DNA from 3 places in the Bradyrhizobium sp. USDA 4474 genome. Region 2 is predicted to be linked to each of the others. Evidence: predicted binding sites of a transcription regulator. Region 2 holds the regulator's gene; each other region holds the start of a gene.
The links. The regulator LexA, encoded in region 2, represses DNA repair genes until DNA is damaged. The targets are predictions, from matches to a motif close to TGTTCNNNNTGTGTTCNG.
Positions count from the first base shown of each region.

Region 1: ACVW16_RS27855 (DUF3072 domain-containing protein) is a predicted target of LexA. The motif match lies at 1,834-1,851, and genes of this name have one in related genera.
Region 3: ACVW16_RS24270 (nucleoid-associated protein) is a predicted target of LexA. The motif match lies at 2,976-2,993, and genes of this name have one in related genera.

Region 1 is NZ_JBSRZJ010000002.1:5,578,506-5,585,644, forward strand. It holds gene ACVW16_RS27840 (Do family serine endopeptidase) at 1-595, shown strand, start outside; gene ACVW16_RS27845 (hypothetical protein) at 869-1,231, shown strand; gene ACVW16_RS27850 (DUF6496 domain-containing protein) at 1,239-1,532, opposite strand; gene ACVW16_RS27855 (DUF3072 domain-containing protein) at 1,603-1,797, opposite strand; gene ACVW16_RS27860 (hypothetical protein) at 1,913-2,134, shown strand; gene ACVW16_RS27865 (hypothetical protein) at 2,169-2,378, shown strand; gene ACVW16_RS27870 (hypothetical protein) at 2,414-2,614, shown strand; gene ACVW16_RS27875 (hypothetical protein) at 2,667-2,900, opposite strand; gene ACVW16_RS27880 (hypothetical protein) at 2,974-3,231, opposite strand; gene ACVW16_RS27885 (hypothetical protein) at 3,374-3,595, shown strand; gene ACVW16_RS27890 (HWE histidine kinase domain-containing protein) at 3,592-5,085, opposite strand; gene ACVW16_RS27895 (HAMP domain-containing protein) at 5,099-7,139, opposite strand, start outside.
Region 2 is NZ_JBSRZJ010000002.1:88,925-96,063, reverse strand. It holds gene ACVW16_RS02115 (ComEC/Rec2 family competence protein) at 1-2,181, shown strand, start outside; gene ACVW16_RS02110 (hypothetical protein) at 2,192-2,626, opposite strand; gene ACVW16_RS02105 (hypothetical protein) at 2,820-3,023, opposite strand; gene lexA (transcriptional repressor LexA) at 3,210-3,911, opposite strand; gene ACVW16_RS02095 (molybdopterin molybdotransferase MoeA) at 4,088-5,299, opposite strand; gene ACVW16_RS02090 (hypothetical protein) at 5,513-5,701, opposite strand; gene ACVW16_RS02085 (HAD family hydrolase) at 5,850-6,491, opposite strand; gene ACVW16_RS02080 (alpha-hydroxy acid oxidase) at 6,491-7,139, opposite strand, start outside.
Region 3 is NZ_JBSRZJ010000002.1:4,751,452-4,758,590, forward strand. It holds gene ACVW16_RS24250 (hypothetical protein) at 1-130, opposite strand, end outside; gene ACVW16_RS24255 (restriction endonuclease) at 142-486, opposite strand; gene ACVW16_RS24260 (hypothetical protein) at 676-1,275, opposite strand; gene ACVW16_RS24265 (hypothetical protein) at 1,250-1,960, opposite strand; gene ACVW16_RS24270 (nucleoid-associated protein) at 1,920-2,966, opposite strand; gene ACVW16_RS24275 (Fic family protein) at 3,301-4,848, shown strand; gene ACVW16_RS24280 (metallo-hydrolase/oxidoreductase) at 5,003-6,202, shown strand; gene ACVW16_RS24285 (PLP-dependent transferase) at 6,234-7,139, shown strand, end outside.

The sequences.
Region 1 (7,139 bases), 5.5 Mb from region 2:
GCAGCCGGTGACCGCGGAGATCGCCGACAGCCTCGGCCTCAAGGCGGCGCGCGGTGCGATCGTCGACAACCCGCAGGATGGCAGCCCGGCGGCGAAGGCCGGCATCGAGGCGGGCGACGTCATCACCGCCGTCAACGGCACGGCGATCAAGGACTCGCGCGATCTCGCCCGCACCATCGCCGGGTTGGCGCCGGGCACATCGGTGAAGCTCGACGTCCTCCACAACGGCGACAGCAAGACCGTGACACTTGCGCTCGGCGAGCTGCCGAATGAACAACAGGCCAAAGCCGACGCGGGCAAAACGCAGCAGGCCCCCGGCACGCCGCGCCTCGGCCTCAGCCTGGCGCCGGCCGGCGAGGTTCAGGGTGCAGGCCAGAAGGGCGTCGTGGTCACCGAAGTCGACCCGCAGGGACCGGCGGCACAGCATGGCATCCAGACCGGCGACGTCATTCTCAATGTCGGCGGCAAGGCGGTCGCCAATGTCGGCGACGTTCGCTCCGAACTGGCCCAGGCCAAATCGTCGGGCAAGCACAGCGTGCTGTTGCAGGTGAAGAACGCGGAGGCGACCCACTTCGTCGCGGTGCCGCTCGCATAGCCTCGCGCTCTCGATGGCAAAGTCAAAAGGCGGCCTGTGGGCCGCCTTTTTCGTGCGCGCGCGCGAGATACCCACAGGGCACCGATAACATTCTCGTTAACGGCAGCAATGGTGACCGGTTCGCCCGAAAAAGCCGCGTTCGCAAGTCAGACTTCGGAATAGTGTGTTGTGCTTCGGCTGCAATGAAGCCGCCGAGGTGAATTGCAAGAGTGAAACGTCACGGCCGGCTGTTTTGTGGAACCGACCGGCGGTTCGCATTTGATCGGTGCCGACATGGATCGATTGAAGCTCTCGCTGAAGCTTGCGCTGCTCGTAGCGCCGCTTGTGCTGTGGACCGGAAGCGCCTCGGGGCGCGATGACGGCCGCTTCACCGACTCGCCGCTCAAGCCCTGGTTCGACAGCCTGCGCAGCCATCTTGGTCCGTGCTGCTCCGATGCCGACGGCGTCGCTGTGGCCGACCCCGATTGGGAGTCCCACAATGGGCACTATCGAGTCCGTCTCGACGGGGAGTGGGTGGAGGTCCCCGATGAAGCCGTGATCACCGAGCCGAACCGCGCCGGCCGCACCATGGTGTGGCCGGTCAAGACTGTGTTCGGTGTTTCGATCCGCTGCTTCATGCCTGGCAGCATGATCTGACGCCGCGTCATCGCTTGCTGGATTTGCGCTTCGAGCTCTTCCTGGTCGTCTTTCTCTTGGTCGCCTTCTTGGACGTCTTCTTCTTGGACGTCTTCCGCTTCGACGCCTTCTTCGGGACCTTCTTGCCCTTCGCGCGCGCTTCGGACAAACCGATTGCGATCGCCTGCTTGCGGCTCTTCACGCGTCCGCCGCGACCGCCCGGTCCGCTCTTGGCGGTTCCCTTCTTGTAACGGCGCATTTCGCGCTCGACGTCGCTGCCGGCACTGCGTGAGTAGCGGCGCTTCTTTGCCTTGCGTGCCATCAACTCTCTCCCTTGGCCCAAGGAAAGAACCGTATTGCTGACGCAACGTTCCAACGGCGCGGGTCGCGCTTCAGAAGGAGTTCGCGAGTTCGATTTCCGCCTCCAGCACCTGGATGCGGCGCGCGGCTTCGGCAAAGGACAGAGCGCGATCGTACTGGGCTGGCTGATAGGCCTCTTCGCTGAGCCGTTTCAGCCGCAGCCCCTGGGCCCGGGTCATCTGATCCATGAGAAAAGCCTTGGCCTCATATTTACCGTGAACCTGCATGTCCGCTCTCCATCTCGAATTCGTGGCTTGACTATATGTTCTTATTTTGTTCTAACAAGCCATGGACAACCGAATTAATGAAATTCGACGCAAAATCAGGGCCTTGAGGCTTGAGATGGCCGATATCGAGGCGACCGTGCGCGATCTCGTCAATCGCGATCGAGACTGCACCGAACGGGTTCAGGCGCAGATGGATCTGCGCCGGAAAATCACTCTGCTGATCGCCGAATGGAAAGCCGCAGGCGGCGGCGAGGTGTTGCCCGACAGCCGTGACCGGGTGCGCCTTCGTCCGCCGAAGAGCGAGAGCAAGGCGGCAAGCGTGGCTGCGCCGCGCTGAAGCAGACGATGCATGTGCTGGATGGAGGCTTGTGGTGGAGGAAGACCCGGACACCTACCGGATTCTGAAACTGCGCGCCGAGATCCTCGAATTGGGCTCCGCGATCCGGCAGTTGCAGCGCGAGGGCCTCGACGATGCTGCGGCCCAGATCCTGATCATGCGCAAGCGGGCCAGGCTTGACCACCTCGTGAAGACAGCCTCCGCCGGCGGCTGCCTTAACATCACTGACATCCGACGCAGCTAAAGCAGTCGCGCAACGCGACATGCTGGAGCTCGTCCATGCCGCATGCCGACATGACCGCCGCGCTGCAGGCGGTGCTCGATGAAGTCTGCGCGGACATTCCCCCGGGGGATACGACGTTGCGCGAGCGCGTCGCCGCGAGCTTGCGTGCAGCCGCGCGCGAGGATGATTGCTCTCTCGAGGATTTGAAACAGGTCGGCCGCCGCGCACTGACCCGCACGCCGACGATGTGGCGTTAAGGGACGTCCGGCCGGAAAGCCCCGCGTCACCGCGGGGCTCCTATTGCGGCGCTTACTTGCTCGTACCGTTCTGGGGCTTGGTCATGCTGCCGCCCTGGTCGCTGCCGGGGCCGGCGCCACCCTGGCCCGACGCGTCGGGAGCAACGTTCTTCTTCATGTTCGCTCCCGTCGTGGTCTGCGACATGGAGGAATGGTGCTTCTTGTGCGACTTGGCCTGCGCGGCGAACGGCGCGGCGGCGAGGCCGGTTGCCAGCATCACGGCAAGAGCGAGCTTGATCGTCTTCATGTGAAGGAACTCCCTGAGTTGAATTGACGCAGGCAGCCAACCGCTTTCGGTCGCAGGAGTTCCGAACAAAGTGTCAAGATTGCTTGTCCTCGCTGAGGATGAATACAATTCCCGTCAGCGCTGCGCCAATCGCAAACGTCGTCACCAGAGTCGCGGCAAAAACGAATGCCGCCGAACGCCCGCTCTGGTTCAGCAACTCGGCGACCGCAGGATTGGCCAGGATGAGCGCGAGCGTGAATGCAAGACCGAGTGCCGCGCCCATCATCGCGTGCGTCATCAACTTGATGACGCCGGTGGAAGAGATGAGGCTCGACGATTTTTTTGCGCGCATGGCTCTGCCGCTCGAACTGGCAGGCAAACGCGAGCGACGATCGCGGGTTCCAGCCCCGTGAAAGAATTGTCATGACCCGCTTCATCCGGCGTTCATCCGGGCCTTGCGAAGATGGATCACCGTCAACACGGGAACATTTGATATGGGTAAAGTGGTCTTTCTCTATCGCTCGTTGGCGTACCGTAACGCGGCGGCCGACATGCTGCGCAAGGCGCGCAAGCTGCCGCGCGGTGCCGAGCGCAGCGCGGCCCGCCGTTATGCGACGGCCTTGCGCGATCTTGCGCAGACGGAAGCCTGGCTCGAGGGGCGCGTCGCCGACGAGCCGCGGCCGATGCCGCGATTGAAACTCGCTGCGTCGCGTTAACCGGAGGCGCGCTGAAGCTCCAGAGAGTCGCTGGCTTCGAACTTGTCCTGCGCTTCCGATGTTGCCGCGCTCTTGCGCGTCAACGGAACGTCGAGGCGGCACAACAGGCCCTCCGGACGCCAATCAAATTGCGCCTGTCCGCCGAGTTGGGATTCCACACTGGCCAGCAGGCTTCTCGTTCCGAAGCCACGCGCTTTCGGCGCTCTGACCCGGGGACCGCCGGTTTCTTCCCAAGTCAAGGTGAGGAGATCGTTCTCGGCCTGCCAGCCGATCGTGAGCCGTCCCGACCGTGTCGAGAGCGCGCCATACTTCGCCGAATTGGTGAAGAGCTCGTGCAGCGCCAGCGCCAGTGTCTGCGCCGTCGCCGGCAGCAATTGCACCTCCGGGCCCGCAAACTTGATCTGTCCGCCCACCGAGTAGGGTGCAAGCTCCTCCTCGATCAGCCTCGATAGCTCGGCGCCCCGCCAGCTCGACAGCGACAGGATGGTGTGCACGCGCGCGAGCGCGTTGATGCGGCCCTCGACCGCGTTGACATAAGCCTTGACCTCGTCGGCGCGGGTCAGGCGCACGATCGACTGTGCGAGCGCGAGTGCGTTCTTGGCGCGATGATCGACCTCGCGCGCCAGCAGGTTCTGTCGCTCCTCGGCGCGCTTGCGTTCGGTGATGTCGACCGTGACGCCGCTCACCCGCACGACGCGGCCGTTGGGATCGACGGTTGCGGCCGCCGTGCCGACGCACCAGCGCACCTCGCCATCAGGCCGGCGGATACGAAACTCGCCTTCATAGGCGTGAGTGCCGGTGTTGAAGGCGGCAATGGCCCGGCTGAACTGGTCGGCGTCGTCGGGATGCAGCAGTGCCTGGACGCTGGCCGAGGTGACGTTGAAGGTCTCCGGCGTCACGCCGAAAATGCGGTACTGGCCCTCGTCCCACATCCAGTCGCCGTTGATCCAATCCCAATCCCAGGATCCCATCTTGCCTGCAGCGATCGCCATGCTGCGACGCTCTTCGCTCTCGCGCAGCTTTGCGGTGGAATTCTCGAGCTCAGCCGTGCGGGCGCGGACGCGATCCTCGAGATCCTGGTTCAGCCGTTCGAGCTCGCGCGTCTTGCGGTACAGCTCGGCAAACACCTTGACCTTGGCACGTAGCACCTCCGGTATGACAGGCACCGGCACGTAGTCGACCGCGCCCATCTCGTAGCCGCGCAAGCGGTCGATGTCGCTGACTTGAATCGCCGAGATGAAGATCATCGCAGTCTTCTGGAAGCGCGGATGCTCGCGGATCATCGCGGCGAGCTCGAAGCCATCGAGCTCGGGCATGCAGACGTCGACCAGGATCACCGCGATCTCGGTCTTGAGCAGCACCTCCAGCGCCTCGCGGCCTGACGAGGCGATCACGAGGTTCTCGCCGAGTTCCTTCAGGATCACCTCGTAAGCAAGCAGCTTGGCCGGCTGGTCGTCGACGAGGAGGATATTGACCTTTTCATGGTCCATTCGCGGATCCCACTCAGCGATGCAGCCACATGCGGATTGCAAGCAGCAATTGATCGGTATTGACGGGCTTTGCCAGATAATCCGAGGCGCCGGCCTCCAGGCATTTTTCGCGGTCGCCCTTCATCGCCTTCGCCGTCAGCGCGATGATCGGCAGGCGCAGGAACGCCGGGTTCTCCCGGATCACGCCGATGGTCTGATAGCCATCCATCTGCGGCATCATGATGTCCATGAGCACGATGGCGATTTCAGGGTTGGATTCGACCAGCGTCACCGCCTCGCGGCCGGTGGTCGCCGTCAGCACTTTCATGCCGCGGCGCTCCAGCACGCTCGATAGCGCGAAGATGTTGCGGGCATCGTCGTCGACGAGCAGTGCGGTCTTGCCGATCAGATCCTCGTCGGAACTATTCAGCTTCTCCAGCATGCGCTGCTTCTCGACCGGCAGCTCCGTGATCACGCGATGCAGGAACAACGCGGTCTCGTCGAGCAGGCGCTCGGGCGATTCCACGCCCTTGACCACGATGCTGCGCGCCATGGTGTGGAGTTCGGCATCCTCTTCCGCGGAGAGTTCACGGCCGGTGAACACCACCACGGGAACGTTCGACAGCGCATCGTCGCGACGGATCTGGTCCAGCACCTCGAAGCCGCTCATGTCGGGCAGCCTGAGATCGAGCACCACGCAATCGCAGGGCACCTCGCGCAGCGTCGAGAGTGCGCCGGCACCGGTGTCGGTGGTGACGATCTCGATGTCGTCGTGATGCAGCAGCTCCCGGATCGACAGCTGCTCGGCTGCGTTGTCCTCGACGATCAGGAGCCGCTTGCGCCTGGGACGCGCATATTCCTTGATTTGGGTCAGCGCCGCGGCGACGCCCTCGGTCGTCGTCGGCTTGTTGACGAAGGAGAACGCGCCGCGGGCCAGCGCATGCTGGCGATCCTCGTCGAGGGTAATGATCTGCACGGGAATGTGGCGCGTCAGCGGGTTGTGCTTGAGCTGGCTCAACACCGTCCAGCCGAGCATGTCGGGCAGGAACACGTCCAGTGAAACGGCGCTCGGCTGGTATTGCTTGGCAAGCTCGAGCGCTTCGGCGCCGCGCGCGGCCACGAGCACCTTGAACCCCTTGTCGCGTGCAAGATCCACCAGGATGCGGGCATAGTGCGGATCGTCCTCGACGATCAGGAGGATGCTGTCGCCGGGTTCGAGATTGAGCCGGTCGTCGGGTAGCTGCTCGATGACGCGTTCGGGCGCAGCGGCGATCGGCTGAAGCGCCGGCGTCTGATTGTATTGCTGCGGCGCCGGCGTCGCGCGGGGCGCCAATGTCGGGCCCGAATATTTCAGCGGCAGATACAGCGTGAAGGTCGAGCCTATGCCCGGGGAGCTGCGCAGATGGATCTCGCCCCCGAGCAGGCTCGCGAGCTCGCGGCTGATGGCAAGGCCGAGACCGGTGCCGCCGTATTTGCGGCTGGTGCCGGCATCCGCCTGCTGGAACGCCTCGAAGATCAGCTTTTGTTTCTCGGGCGGAATGCCGATCCCGGTATCGGAGACCTCGAAGGCGATGACGGCCGGCGCAGAGTTCAGCACCGGATGATCCGTGCTCCAGCCGCCGAGCGCGCCGGCGACCTTCAGCCGTACCTCGCCTTCGGCGGTGAACTTGAAGGCGTTGGAGAGCAGGTTCTTCAACACCTGCTGCAAGCGCTTGGAGTCGGTGACGATGCTGCGCGCGAGGTTCGGATCGACGTCGATCTTGAACGAGAGATTGCGGTTCTCCGCCTCGTGGCGGAACGGCCGCCCGACCGTCTCGAGCAGGTTCGTCGTGAGGATTTCCTCGGCGTCAACAGTCACCGTGCCGGATTCGATCTTGGAGAGATCGAGAATGTCGCTGATGAGGTTGAGGAGATCGGTGCCGGCGCCGTGGATGGTGCGGGCGAACTCGACCTGCTTGGCGGAGAGGTTGCCGTCCGGATTGTCGGTGAGCTGCTGGCCGAGGATCAGGATCGAATTCAGCGGCGTGCGCAGCTCGTGGCTCATATTGGCCAGGAATTCCGACTTGTACTTCGAG
Region 2 (7,139 bases):
GGCGTCTGGTCGTCGATCGCCGGAAAGCTGGGTGATTGGGCGAAGGCCGAGGCCGGCGCTGGACGACTGTTCCCATGGGTCCCCATCGCCTTCGGCTGCGGCATCGCGCTGTACTTCGCCGCCGACCATGAGCCGGTGCTCTGGGTGACGGTCGCGACGGCGGGCGCGTCGACGCTTGGCGCGGTTCTGTTGCGGCGGAGCCGGTGGTTTGCACCCGCGATCATGATCGCGGCGGTTGCGGCCGGTCTTGCTGCGGCGACGTGGAGGACAGCAAGCATCGCCCACGCCGTGCTCGCAAAGCCGCTTTATTCCGTGTCGCTGTCGGGCTTCGTCGAGACCCGCGACATTCGCGAACGCACCGACCGGTTCGTGCTGCGCGTCACCGCGATGGAGGCGCAGCGCGGCGACGTCAAGCTCGAGCGCGTCCGCCTCTCCGTGCGCAAGGGGACGGCGCCCGATGTCGGCAGCTTCGTGCAGTTGAAGGCCCGGTTGATGCCGCCGCTGTCGCCGTTGCGGCCGGGCAGCTACGATTTCTCGCGCGACATGTTCTTCCAGGGCATCGGCGCGTCCGGTTTCGCGATGGGGGCGATCACGACGGTGACGCCGCCGGTGTCAGGCGGATTGCAGTTGCGCTATGCTGCGCTCATGCAGGGCCTGCGCGATGCGATCGACGCGCGGATCCGCGCCGTGCTCGACGGCGACAACCGCGCAATCGCGACCGCGCTTTTGACCGGCCGCCGCGATGCGATCACCACGCCCGTCAACGATGCGATGTTCGTCTCGGGGCTTGGCCACGTGCTGTCGATCTCCGGCTACCACATGGCGGTCGTCGCTGGAGTCGTCTTCTTCGCGGTCCGCGCGCTGTTGGCGCTGATCCCCGGGCTGGCGGCCGGATTCGCAATCAAGAAATGGTCGGCGGCCGCGGCGCTGGTGGCCTCCGCATTCTATCTGCTGCTCTCGGGCGCGGAGGTCGCAACCCAGCGATCGTTCTTCATGACCGCGGTGGTGCTGATTGCCGTGATCGTCGACCGTCGCGCGATCACGTTCCGCACGCTGGCGGTGGCGGCGCTGATCGTGCTCGCGGTTGCGCCGGAAGCGCTGGTGCATCCGAGCTTCCAAATGTCGTTTGCGGCGACGCTCGGGCTGGTGGCAATGGTGCAGATCGGGATGCCGAACCTGCTTGCCTCGCCCGATCATTCGACGACGGCGCGGATTGCGCTGTGGGGCGGCCGCGAGATCGCGATGCTGTTCATGGCTTCCATGATCGCGGGGCTTGCGACCACGCCCTATGCCGCCTTCCATTTTCACCGCGTCACGCCCTACGGCGTGCTCGCCAATCTCGGTGCGATGCCCGTCGTCTCGGCGCTGGTGATGCCGGCCGGGCTGTTGGGACTGCTCGCGGCTCCGTTCGGGCTGGACGGCGTGTTCTGGTGGCTGATGGGGATCGGCATCGACTGGATGATTGTGGTCACCCGCTGGGTGGCGGCATTGCCAGGGGCTATCGGCCATGTCGGCGCCTTCGGCACCGCGCCGCTGGTGACGGCGAGCCTGGGGCTTGTCCTGATGGGGCTGTTGCGCACGCCGCTGCGCTGGTCGGGTGCGATCGTGCTTGCGGTCGCAACGATCTGGGCCTTGTCGGTGCGGCAACCCGACATTCTCATTGCCGCCGACGGCCAGAACGTCGCGGTGCGCGGCAAGGATGGGCAGCTGCATCTGATCAGGACGAAGAAGGACAATTTCCTTCTCAAGGAGTGGCTCGCGGCGGACGCCGACCCGCGCGATGCCGCCAGCGCTTCGCTCGGCGACGGCGTGTCGTGCGACGATGCCGGCTGCGTGACGCCGCTTGCCGACGGCCGCATGATTGCGCTGGCGCTGCGCATCGACGCGCTGGCCGACGATTGCAGCCGCGCAGCGCTGGTGGTGACGGCGAGGCCTGCGCCGCCCGATTGCGCTGCAATGGTGATCGATCGGCCGCGTCTGGCGAGCCAGGGCGCGCTTGCGCTGACACAGCGCGGTGACGGTTTTGCGGTTCAGCCGGTGAGAGCGAGGGGCGCAAACCGCTCCTGGTCGCCGGTGGCGCCCGGCGATGCAGATTTCGGCCAAACCCTCAAGCCACGGTCGGCAGCTCCGCGGACCAAAGACGCAACGCCGTCGGAGGCCGACCTTCAGGCCGAGGACTAGAATCGACGCTTCAGCCGATCGGCAGGCGTGGCGGCGTCGTGCGACTGTCGGCGGCCACTTGCGGCTTGTGCTCGCGCTCGCCGAGCGGCTGGGTCACGGGCAGTTGCAGCACGGTTGCGCGCTGGCCTTCGACGAGCTGCGTCACCAGCACGTATTTGCCATCGGGGAATTCGATCGCGTCGTGATGGCGATCGGGAATGTGCGGATCAACCTTGCCGAACTTGCCTACGCGGGAATTGATGGTGCGGGTCCAGATCCACCTGTTGTCGTAGCGGACGTTGTCGGCGAAGGCGAGCTCCGTTCCCGGAAGCAGGCAGACCGCGACCGACATGTCGGCTTCAGAGGCGAAGCCGCGCGTCGAGGTGCCGCGGAACGTTGTCGTGACGATCGTCTCGCCGACTTCTGCGGGACGCGTCGCGACGGCATGCAAGCTATAGTCACACATCGGGTGCTCCTCATCGGGGATAGCAACCCGCGCCTCTGTCCTGGAGGCGCCGGCCTCTATCAGAGTTGAAGCCTGCAAGACTCTGCTTGGTTGTAGGCAAATCTGCGGCTCCGATCCGCGAGCCGCAATCACATTATCTTTCCCGAACGGCTGGGAACAAAGCTTGCCTCCGTGCATTTGGGAGGCTTCGCGCTCAGCGTCCGGCCGGCGCGGACCAGCCGGAATATTGCCAGCCGGGCTGCGCCTGTTGCTCGATGGCGTTGCGGGCATCGCGGATCTGCGCGCTCGTCGCCTGCGGCACCTTGCCGAGGCGATGCTGCGCATGCGCAGCAAAGGCGTGCGATCCGGACGCTGTGATCAGCGTCATCGTGACGGTGCTCAGGATGATCTTGCCCATCATTCTCTCCTCAGTCTCCCTGGAGGCCCATCGAAGCGAGTGTGCTTCGTTGCGGCATGCCGGGGATGTAGGGCTGGAGAGGTGGCGGGATAATCTGTGCAGAACCAGAAAGTCTATCCAGCCGGAGCGGACAATCGTCCGCTCCAATCGTTGATCGCAGTCACCGATCGCGCGAGAACGTGGCGCTCAGTACTTGCGATAGAGACCGATCAGCTTGCCCTGGATCTTGACCCGGTTGGGGGGCAGGATGCGGACCTCATAGGCGGCATTCGCTGGCTCGAGCGCGATCGAGGCGCCGCGGCGACGGAAGCGCTTCAAGGTGGCTTCCTCGTCGTCGATCAGGGCGACGACGATGTCGCCAGTGTCGCAGCTCTCGTTGCGCTGGATGAGGGCCATGTCGCCGTCGAGGATGCCGGCGTCCACCATGGAATCGCCGCGCACTTCGAGCGCATAGTGCTCGCCCGCGCCGAGCATGTCGGGCGGAACGCTGATAGTGTGGCTGCGGGTCTGCAAGGCTTCGATCGGCGTACCGGCCGCGATCCGGCCCATGACGGGCACCGCGACGGGACGCTCGCCCTCATCCGCCGGCGGGCTCGACGTCATGCGCACCTTGCCGAGGTTGCCCTCGATGACGCTCGGGGTGAAGCCGCGGCGACTGCCGGCGGCGGCCTGGAGCTCGGGCAGCTTGATCACCTCGATCGCGCGGGCGCGGTTGGGCAGACGGCGGATGAAGCCGCGCTCCTCGAGCGCAGTGATCAGGCGGTGGATGCCCGATTTCGAGCGCAGATCGAGCGCGTCCTTCATCTCGTCGAAGGAGGGCGGCACGCCGCTTTCCTTCAGCCGCTCGCTGATGAACCGCAGGAGCTCGTATTGTTTGCGCGTTAACATCTCGACCAAAATCCCCCTGGTGATGTCATTCAATTCCGAGACGCTGAATTCAGCCATAAGCCGCTACATGCTCGAAACAAATCATGAACGGACACTATATGTTCGATACATGTTCCGCAACTGCTTAATTTACCGTGAACGCGACGAAGTTCGCGGAACGCACGCGAACGAAGCGGTCAGACGGGCAGCCGCAGCACCTCGCAAGCGGTGCCTGCTTCGGCCTTCGGCGCGAACGGTGCGCGCACGAGAAGTGCCTGTGCCGCAGCCAGATTCGAAAGCAACGAGGAGTCCTGATGATCGACGGGAACGGCGACCAGCGTGCCGTCGTCACGCTCTGCCAGCCGCGCGCGCAGATAATCTTCGCGCTGATCGTTGGCGCCGACATCGCGGCCGAGCACGGCGCGCTCGCGGCGATGATGAACCACCGAACGCCCCGACAGCGCGCGAATCAGCGGGACCAGAAACAGGAAAGCGCAAACGTAGGATGATACGGGATTGCCGGGCAGGCCGATCACGCGCATCGATCCCAGTTGCCCGTTCATCATGGGCTTGCCCGGTCGCATCGCGATCTTCCAGAACGCCATCGAGATACCTTCGTCCCTCAGTGCCTGTTGCACCAGATCGTGGTCGCCCACCGAGGCACCGCCGGTCGTGATCAGGATGTCGGCGCCGCTCTCGCGCGCGCGGCGGATGCCCGATGTGGTGGCGGCAAGCGTATCGGCCGCGACCCCGAGATCGATCGTGTCGGCACCTTCGCTGCGAGCCAGAGCATGAAGGGCATAGCCATTGGAATAGACGATCTGGCCGTGGCCGGGCGTCGAGCCCGGCATCACCAGCTCATCGCCGGTGGCGAGGATTGCGACCGTCGGCCGGCGGCGGACCGCGAGTTGCGGATGGTTCATCCCGGCGGCGAGTGCGAGGTCGCGCTCCGTGAGCCGCGTGCCGCTGCGCAGGAGCACGTCGCCCTCGCGGAAGTCGATGCCGGCCGGGCGGATGTGTCGTCCGGTGATGGCGGCTTCCTTGATCGTGATGCACTCGCCGTCGGCGACGGTGTCCTCCTGGATCACCACGGCATCCGCGTTATCGGGAACGACGCCACCGGTGAAGATCCGCACGGCTTCGCCGGCGCCGACCCTTCCAGCAAACGGCCGGCCGGCCGCGACTTCGCCGATCACCGTGAGCCGTGTGTCGACCTTGGCCGCATCGGCCGCACGCACGGCATAGCCATCCATCGCCGACATCGCCTCAGGCGGCTGCGTCCGCCGCGCCGCGACATCGCGCGCAAGCACGCGATGAAAGGCCCGATCGAGCGCAACTGTTTCCTCGGCCAGCGGCTCCGCTCCCGCGAGCACGGCAGCAAGCGCATCGGATACCGGCATGAGGGCCACGGTGAAAACTCCAGCTACGCCCATTCGGGCAAATCAGCCGCGAGAGTTCTAGCCGAGCGGGAGCGTCCAGGCAAAGCAGCCGCACAAGATGATTTATCCCACCCCTGGAGCCGTGGGACGAAGCTGGCGGTTCAGCCGCGGCATGATCAGGAGAGCGACGCATACCGGCACAACGACGGCCAAGGCAAAGACAAGAGCCGTGGCCAGCATCGGTCAGGTCCCCGGCGGCTCGCTCGGACTGACATCAGGCGCTTTGGGATTCTTGTCGGGCATTGGATCGGCCTGGGCCTTCAGGTCGGCGGCCTTGCTGATCAGTTTTGCGGAGAGCTCAGAATTCGAGGTGGTCCTGGCGTATTTCATCAGCAGGGAGGCCTGCTTGGTGAGGTAGGTTTTGCCCAACACGATGATAAGTCCGATGTAGAATTCCCAACGGACTATAGAGTCCGGAGCCGGGGATTCCGTTCCCGGAACTCTGTACAAAAATGCACAAAGGGTTTTGGTTCCCGAGTTCCAGTGAAATTGCCTCCGGAATCAGAGCCGGGTTGCCAAGTCAGATCCCCAGCGCCTTCAGGGCATTTCCGACGTCGGTCGGCGAGGTCACATGCACCGCGGTCAGGCCGCGCGCCCGTGCACCTTCGACGTTCTCGGCGAGATCATCGAAGAACACGATGCGGTTCGCGGGCACCCCCATCGCGGCGACGACATGGTCGAAGGCCTCCGCATCGGGTTTGCGCAGCCCGATGCTCGAGGACAGGTAGAGCTCGCGGAAATGCCCGAGCAGGTCGGCATATTCCTTCGAAAAAAAGTCCACATGGGGGCGGTTGGTGTTGGAGAAGGCATAGACCGGCATCTGCTTCGCCGCACGCGGCAGCAGCTCCGCAATATCAGGCATCTCGCCGGCGAAGATCGCGTTCCATCCTTCGAGGAACTGCGCATCCGAGATGCCGATGCCGAGCGATGCGCGCAGCGAGGCAAAATAGTCCTCGTCGCTGATCTTGCCGACCTCGTGCAGCCGGTAGGCCTCGCTGTCGCGCATATAGCGCGCGACGATGGCTTCCGGCTCGCAGTCGGCATGTCGCGCCCAGCAGGTGATCGCCTTGGAGAAATCGATGTCGAGCACGACGCGTCCGAGATCGAACAGAAGCGCATCGGCGCTACCAGGCGAGAGCGAGGTCACTTGCGTCCTTTCCATCAGTATCGGTAGGGTTCGTGGTCGAACAGCGGGAATGCGCTGAACACGCTCGGCGCGTTGGTTGCGGTGGCCGGGTGCAGACAGGATTTGTCGACCTCGGCGAAGGAGGTGGCGCCCAGGAGACCGAGGCAGCGCAGCACCTCGTCCTCGAGCAGCTCGAGCATCCGCGCCACGCCGGTCTCGCCCGCCGCAGCCAGTGCCCAGCATTGCAGCCGGCCGATGCCGACGAGGTCTGCGCCCGCCGCGATCGCCTTGACGATGTCGGTGCCGCGGCAGATGCCGCCATCGACCATGATCTTGGCGCGGCCCTTCACCGCTTCGACGATCTCGGGCAGCACATGCATGGCACCGCGGCCGTGATCGAGCTGACGGCCGCCATGGTTGGAGACGTAGATCCACTCGACGCCGTGATCGACCGCGATCTGCGCGTCCTCGGCAGTGGCGATGCCCTTGAGGATCAACGGTATCCGGAACTTGTCCTTGACCATTTTCACGGTCCGCCATTCCAGGCCCTTCTGGTAGTCGCCTCCGGTAGCGCGCAGACGGCTCTCGCGAACGTAGCGCTTGGCGATGTCACGCTCGCGACGGCTGTAATGGGCGGTGTCGACGGTCAGGCAGAAGGCGGCATATCTGGCCTTCTCGGCGCGG
Region 3 (7,139 bases), 4.7 Mb from region 2:
GAACAACGTGCAGAAATATGCCGCAGGTTGAGATAGTCAGAGAGCCGCGACCGTCCTCATGCTCCGATGCAAAATGTAGCCCGGCCAGCGATACCTCGGGTGCGAGAAAGGCATCGGGCAGCTCCACCAAGCTCGCACCTCTTAGACCGTGGATGGATTCGCGACCTTTTGCTCGCTTCCATCACGCGAACGCGACCCTCGATCGCGGTGAAGTTGTGGAACAAGCCAACGATTGTGACAAGTGCGAATCCAATCAAAGGATTCCGCCTCAGCCAACTCCATGCACGTCAGGTTCAGTGCCTTGGCCTTGGTGCGGGCCGTGCTCGTAAAACCGTTGGCGGCAACTACGATTCCGTGGTGAATTCCAGTCTTTTCGCACTTTTTGGCGAAGGCCTCGCTCTGAGGAACTCCTACCTTTCGCCCTTGCTCCCTGCTCTCAATGGTGGTCAGATTCGGCCCGTGATGGGCACGACGGATAATCACCACGTCATGTCACGAAGCCGACCGGTGTCCTTGTCAACCTTAAAGAGGAAGCGACGGTAACTCCGTCCTGGTGCGCGAACATGCGCTCCAAGATGGCGACGAGATTATGGAATCGCTGACCAGGTCGTTCAAGAGAGACGATTTCTTTCGCGGCGTAGATCGTACCCCTCAAATTACAGAAGTTTCTCGAAATTACGGCCGCTTTGCCGGAAGTGGCGCAACTGGTACTGGGCTTGGCGCGACGCCTGCGGCGGGGCTCGAAGGTGGGGGCGTTGCATCGTATAAGGTGTGCACGCCGGCGACAACGAGAGCGATGACCAACACCGCATACACAACAAGCAGGACGCCGCGGGTCTCACGATAGTTTTTCATCGCTTGTTCGATCGGCGTTTCCGCGATTTCTTCCCGCTCGCGAACCGAGATGTAGCTATAAAGGCTCTGCATCCAGCTCCGCCGGGAAGAAGCCTGGCATTCGAAAAACGCCCCATTGATCCGCCACTGTAACGCGAATGACAAACCGACGAATATTGCGGCAGCAAAATAGAACAGGGAAGAGATGAGAGGACCAGGCGTCTTGGCCGCGTCACCCACGATCTTCAATATGAAAGGCGCCGCCGAGACGGCCAAGTCGCGCCAGAGTGTCGCCGCAAGATCCTGCGCTCGTTGTGCGACCTTTTGTGTTTCATCAACAACCGTTTTGCGGAGATCGGCCAGCGCCTTCAGAGTCTCGCGGCTCGACGATTGGACGTGAGCTTCATAGGCTGCCTTAGCCGCCTCGAGCGCTTGGTCCAATGTCGTGACAAGATCCTGCTGAGGACGGCTCGCCCGAGCCAACTCGCCGGAAAAGAGCAGGTGGCGTGCCTCGACATCCGTCCCCGCCTAACAATCTGCGCGCAGCCACCGTTTCCCATGATTGATACCCTGGCGATGAAGCTGCCGGTGCGGCCACCAGCATCCAGGGATTGAGATCGGTGACGACCTCACGATCCGGAACAAAGTCGCGTACATAGCGAGTGGGGTCGATGCGACCAAGCAGGGATTCCGGAGGCGGAACCGGCTGCGCCAAATCCCATGAAGCGACTTCCAGTCCTCGCGCGCGAAATGCCTGTGTGGAATTGAAATCGACGATCGCGAGACGGGGCAGGACAGACCGTTGCGTCAAATAATGTGGAATACTCGATTGGAAAATAAAGAAGGCGCAAGCTGGGGCGGCTGGCTTTCCAAGCGTGATCACGACCTCGCGTGTCGCATCGAAGACATCCGCCGTGACGAGATCGCCACCCAAGGCCGGATTATAAACTTGCAATGATGAGAACGGCGATGGGACTTCGTCGGCGAAGGCGAGCCAGGCCACCTGCGCACCGGCGGACGGCAGCCGCCCTCGCAACACAAGGGCGTCAACACGTTCGTCCGCCGAGGTGCCGTTCGCGACTAGCTCACGAACGCGTTCGAGCAGATGTGTTGAGCTCGAAGTCATCGAGTGTGATCTTGTCCTTGATGATGATCTCGCCCCTGTCGGGATTCACCGAAATTACGGACGGCGTCAAACCGACGGGGAAGGTAAGTTTGACCCCGCTTGCCGTCTCGACGCGGCGGTTTCTGGGCGCCTGAATCGCGTTCTTTTGGAGGACGAACGATTCTCCTGCCATTCCTTCACGTTTCAGCCTTGCCTTGAAGTCGGTCACGACCGGGCTGTCGTCGGGCAGCGGTCCGAAAATGCTTTTCAGCCAATTTTGAGCGCTTTCGCCGTCGACTGAACCACCTGACTGGCTGGCATCGAATAGGCGTTGCGCCAGATTTTTCATGGTGCCCTGCGGAAGGATGTCTTTGTGCTTGTAGGCAATGTTGCGCGTGACATCGACGATTGCCTTGGTCAGTTCCTCCTCCGTTCGCTGGCGCCGCACCAGCAAGAATCGCTCAAAATAAGCCGCAGGCCGCTGCGGATTCTGACGATCGACAACGCAGATTTCGTCGCCGTCTTTGCGCAGCTTGATGAGCGCGGCTTTCTGCAAAGCGTTGCGATTTTGAACAAAGGTCCGCTCGATTTCGCCGAAGGTCGGCCGGGGCTTTCCCGAACGTCCGCGGCTGATATCGTAGTCGTAGGTAAGAACCTTCTCGTCCTCGAATTTCAAAAGGGCAAACAGCCGGCCGCTCGAGCAGGATAGCGAGAAGATCAGGAAGGCGCCGACAGCCGTGCTGTCGTGAGCTTCATTGAACGCCGTTGCGAGCTTCTCGCTTTCCTCCTGGAAAGTTGCTTTATCCCGGCCGATCCGTGCGAGTTGCGCCCGCACCGGTGAGTCCGCCATGAATTCGTATCGATTTCCACTGTTGACCGATCCGGCACGGCCCAGGAAAAAGGGCGCGTGTTGGCCGGCATCGAAAGCCGTGAGCAGCTGCAAGTGTTCCTCTCCGGGGCCGACGATATGAAATACGCTCTGGTCAATGCGCAGGCTTTCGAACTCCTGCTCAGTAAGGGAGGCCATAAATCACCCTAGAACAAATGGAGAACGTTGGCAATCTGCGATTCTCTTCCAATTATGTCGCATCCCGTTAAGAATCCTGCACTTTTGTCAGAAATTCTACTTTTAATTGTGACAACGATGCAATTAGCGTATTGCGCGGTCGAGCGCGGCGGCTCTTCGATTTGTTGAGGGTCTTCACTCGCCCAAGTCCGATGCCGCAATTCGGGTGACGTGAATATTTTTCGTAAAATTTAGCTTGCGGGAAGCTTTTTCATGGTGTGAGATCTAATTTCGGCCGGAAGGCGAGATGGCAAACGAAATTCACGGCCGAGAACGTTTTTCATGGATTGAGCCAATGCCGCTACAATTTTCAGGCCCTGTGAGCGTTTTTCATGATCGAAGGCTGCCAGAGTCCGCGACCCCCGCCGGCTACGCAGCACTAATTGACGCCTACCGGCTGTCCGTCCCGATACCACGCTTGCTTTCCGCCACCGGCACAAAGCACCGCATCCTCGAGCAAAGTGGATGGCGCATCTACACGCCACGTCATGCGCCGGACGTCAGCCTCGAGGGACATCTCACCTTCGCACTCAAGAACGAAGGACTAGACCTTGCCATCCTGAAGCGACTCTTCCTCACCGTGAAGGAGGACGAGATTGCAGACCTTGTGAAGCAGAAGCCGACCGGACTCTACACGCGCCGCATCTGGTTTCTCTATGAATGGTTGTTGGGGCGTGAGCTTAATCTGCCCACAGCAGACAAGGTCTCCTATGTCGACGCCGTCGATACCGAACTCCAGTATGCGAGTTCTGGGCAGAATTCGGTACGGCATCGCGTCCGTAATAATCTGCCAGGCACATCGGACTTCTGCCCGCTCGTTTTCAAGACCCAAGTGCTGACGGAATTTGTTGCACAGGACCTCAAGGAGCGCGCCCGCGTCGTGGTGAGCCAGGTCCCGAAGGATCTGCTCGCGCGAACCGCCGCCTTCCTTCTCCTCAAGGACTCGAAGTCGAGTTACGTCATCGAAGGAGAAAGACCGCCACAGGATCGCATCCAGCGGTGGGGCAAGGTCATCGGCGAAGCAGGACGGGCGCCGCTCGACGAGGCGGAGTTTCTGCGCCTGCAGCGGATCGTCATCGGTGATGAGCGCTTCGTAAAGCTCGGCTTCCGCAACGAAGGTGGCTTTGTCGGCGAGCATGACCGCGAGACGCAAAGACCCATTCCGGATCATATCAGCGCACGCCACGAAGATATTGCCCCCCTCGTGCGCGGATTGATCGCCTTCGATCAGGCGGCGGAAAATGAGCTTGATCCTGTCATCGCCGCCGCCGTGCTGGCTTTCGGATTTGTCTACGTTCACCCATTCGAGGATGGCAATGGCCGCATTCACCGATACCTGATGCACCATGTTCTGGGACGGCGCGGCTTCAATCCTGCCGGCATCCATTTTCCGGTTTCGGCAGCCATTCTCGACAAGATCGGCGAATACAAGGACGTGTTGGAAAGCTATTCGAGTAGATTGCTTACGTGCATAGAATGGGAGCCGACTCCGCAAGGCAACGTCAAGGTCCTGAACGATACCGCTGACTTTTACCGCTTCTTCGATGCAACGCCGCATGCGGAGTTCCTGTACGAATGCGTGCAGAGGACCATCGAACAGGATCTTCCGAGGGAAACCCGGTTCTTACGGAGTTTCGATACGTTCCGGGCGGGCGTCGAAAACATGGTCGATATGCCGGAGCGGACCCTCAACAACCTCCTTGGATTCTTGCAGCAGAATGAAGGGCGGCTTTCAAAGCGCGCTCGTGAAAATGAATTCTCCCAGCTGATGCCAGACGAAGTCACGAAGATCGAGGGCCTCTATCTCGAGGCCTTCTCGGACGAGCCTGGAACGGAGAGCTGACCGTCTGCCCGCTATGAAAATATGACCAGGGTCGTCTGGGGCGTGCGCTTGATATTAGGAGGCCATCTTCGATTTCTTCTTTTTCGATATCCCGCCAGATCCTCCGGAGTTTCCCAATAGGAGACTATACGCCCGCGTGTCGCGGGTGGATTCATTGAGCACGCGCCCGCATCGCCGCGTATCCTTCGAATTTGATTGCATCGATGCCGATTATGTCGACGCGAGCGGACCAGAGCTCCTGAACGGCTTTCGTGCTGGACAGACCAAGCCGTTTGCACTCCTGCGTGTGGTGACGACGCCGGCTCGGTTTGATCGCTTTGCGGGCGCAACGCCAGAGCCAGGCGATTGGTTTCATCTCGAGCTCAGGCCCAAGGGCCATGGTCTGCCGGCATGGCATGCTCAACTCGAGGGTAATGGTTATTCGATGCATGCCCGGGGAGTTCTGATGTTCGCGCGGCTGCTCAACACTCCCGGCGAGGCGCCACCGCACCCCTTAAGGCCCCAACCCCTAGGTGCCGCAGCGGCCCCGCGGCTGGTATTGCCGGAGCCGCTCGCTACGGCCTGTGCGGCACTTCCGCCCCCGGCGACGCCCGCCGAAGTCTCAGCCATCCTCAAAGACCTGCCACAAGCGACATCCATCCGGGTCAGGGATGTTGGCCAGGCAAATTTCATTTCTCTGTGCGACGATGGCGGTAATGCAATTCTGCACTTCGATGTCGGATTTCCGATCTCTTTCAATCGCCACACTTTTCCATCCAGATTCGTTGTCGATCGAGCCGAGAAGCTTCCGATCGTGCTCTCGCATTGGGATTGGGATCATCTCCATGGCGCGCTCCTTCTCCCGCATCTGCTCGGCTGCCGCTGGATTGTCCCGGACCAGCGGCTGGGACCTGGTGCCGCGCGCCTGGCACATATACTGGACCAGAGGGGTAATCTGGTCGTACGCCCTGCCAACGCAAGGATCCGTTTTCCTTTTGGCGAATTGGTAAGAAGCGGCGGCCGCCCCTCCGATCTCAACGACAGCGGATTGACCATCCTTGCGACCCTCACGAGCGGACGATCAGCTTTGCTGACCGGCGACGCAGACTATTCGCACCTCAAGCATGCCAATGCCAAGCAGGTAGATCACTTAGTCGCAACTCATCATGGCGCGCGCTTTAATGCAGGCGCGCCGTTGGTGCCAAAGCCAAATAGCGGGCAGGGCCAACTGGTGATTTCGTGTGGATATCGCAACGTCTATGGGCATCCGCACCCGGATGGGCTATCCAAGCATGCAAGGTCAGGTTGGACGACCTATGTCACCACCGCCGGGCGAAGAGGTGTCGCCAGTCGAGGCGACCGCATCGTGAATTGACGGTAAAGCGCCGAGGTCTTCTGGCTTCCTTGTGCTCGAACTCGGCGCGCGGATTGCGGATCTCGAAGGAGCGCGACACAGTTTTGTCGTTCCGGGCGGACAGGCAGCCATCGTCCTCGCCTATCTCGGGTTCTGCACCGCTGGATCGCATGTCCTCATGCCCGATAGCGCCTATGGGCCGAACAAGGAATTGGGAGCCTGGCTTCTAAAGGGCTTAGGCATCTCCGTCGAGGCCTACCCGCCAATGATCGGCGCCGGTTTGGCTCGTCTGATCCGCGCGGAGACTCGTCTTATCTGGTGCGAGAGCCCAGGCTGCATCGCAATGGAAGTCCAAGACGTGCCGGCCATCGTTGCAGCGGCTCATGCTCGCGGCGTACCGGTAGCGCTCGACAACACTTACGCAGCGGGAGTTCTATTCGACGCATTTGCGGCCGGCGTCGATGTGTCAATCCAAGCGCTGACCAAGTATGTCGGCGGCCATAGCGACCTGCTGCTAGGCACGGTCTCGGTTCGAGACGATGCTGCCTACGAACGAAGAGGTCCAGTGCACCGATTGCTCGGGCTTGCAGTTTCCCTCGACCATTGTGCTCTGGCGTTGCGCGGCCTGGAAACGCTGGCCGTGCGGCTCGACGCCCTCCAGCGCTCTACCCTCGCGGTCGCCACCTGGCTGAAGGAACAGTCCGAGGTCGCGCGCGTTCTGCATCCGTCACTTCCGGACTGCCCCGGACACGAGATCTGGATGCGTCAATTTACCGGCTCGGCGAGCGTCTTCTCGATTGTGCTCGCAGAAACGTGGGATGCCGCACGTGTCGCGCGGTTCGTCGACGCACTCCGACTCTTTCGTATCGGCCACAGTTGGGGCGGGACGACCAGTTTGGTCATGACCTATCCCGCAGCCGGGTCGAATGCGCGGTCCTATGGAGCCCGATTGGTGCGG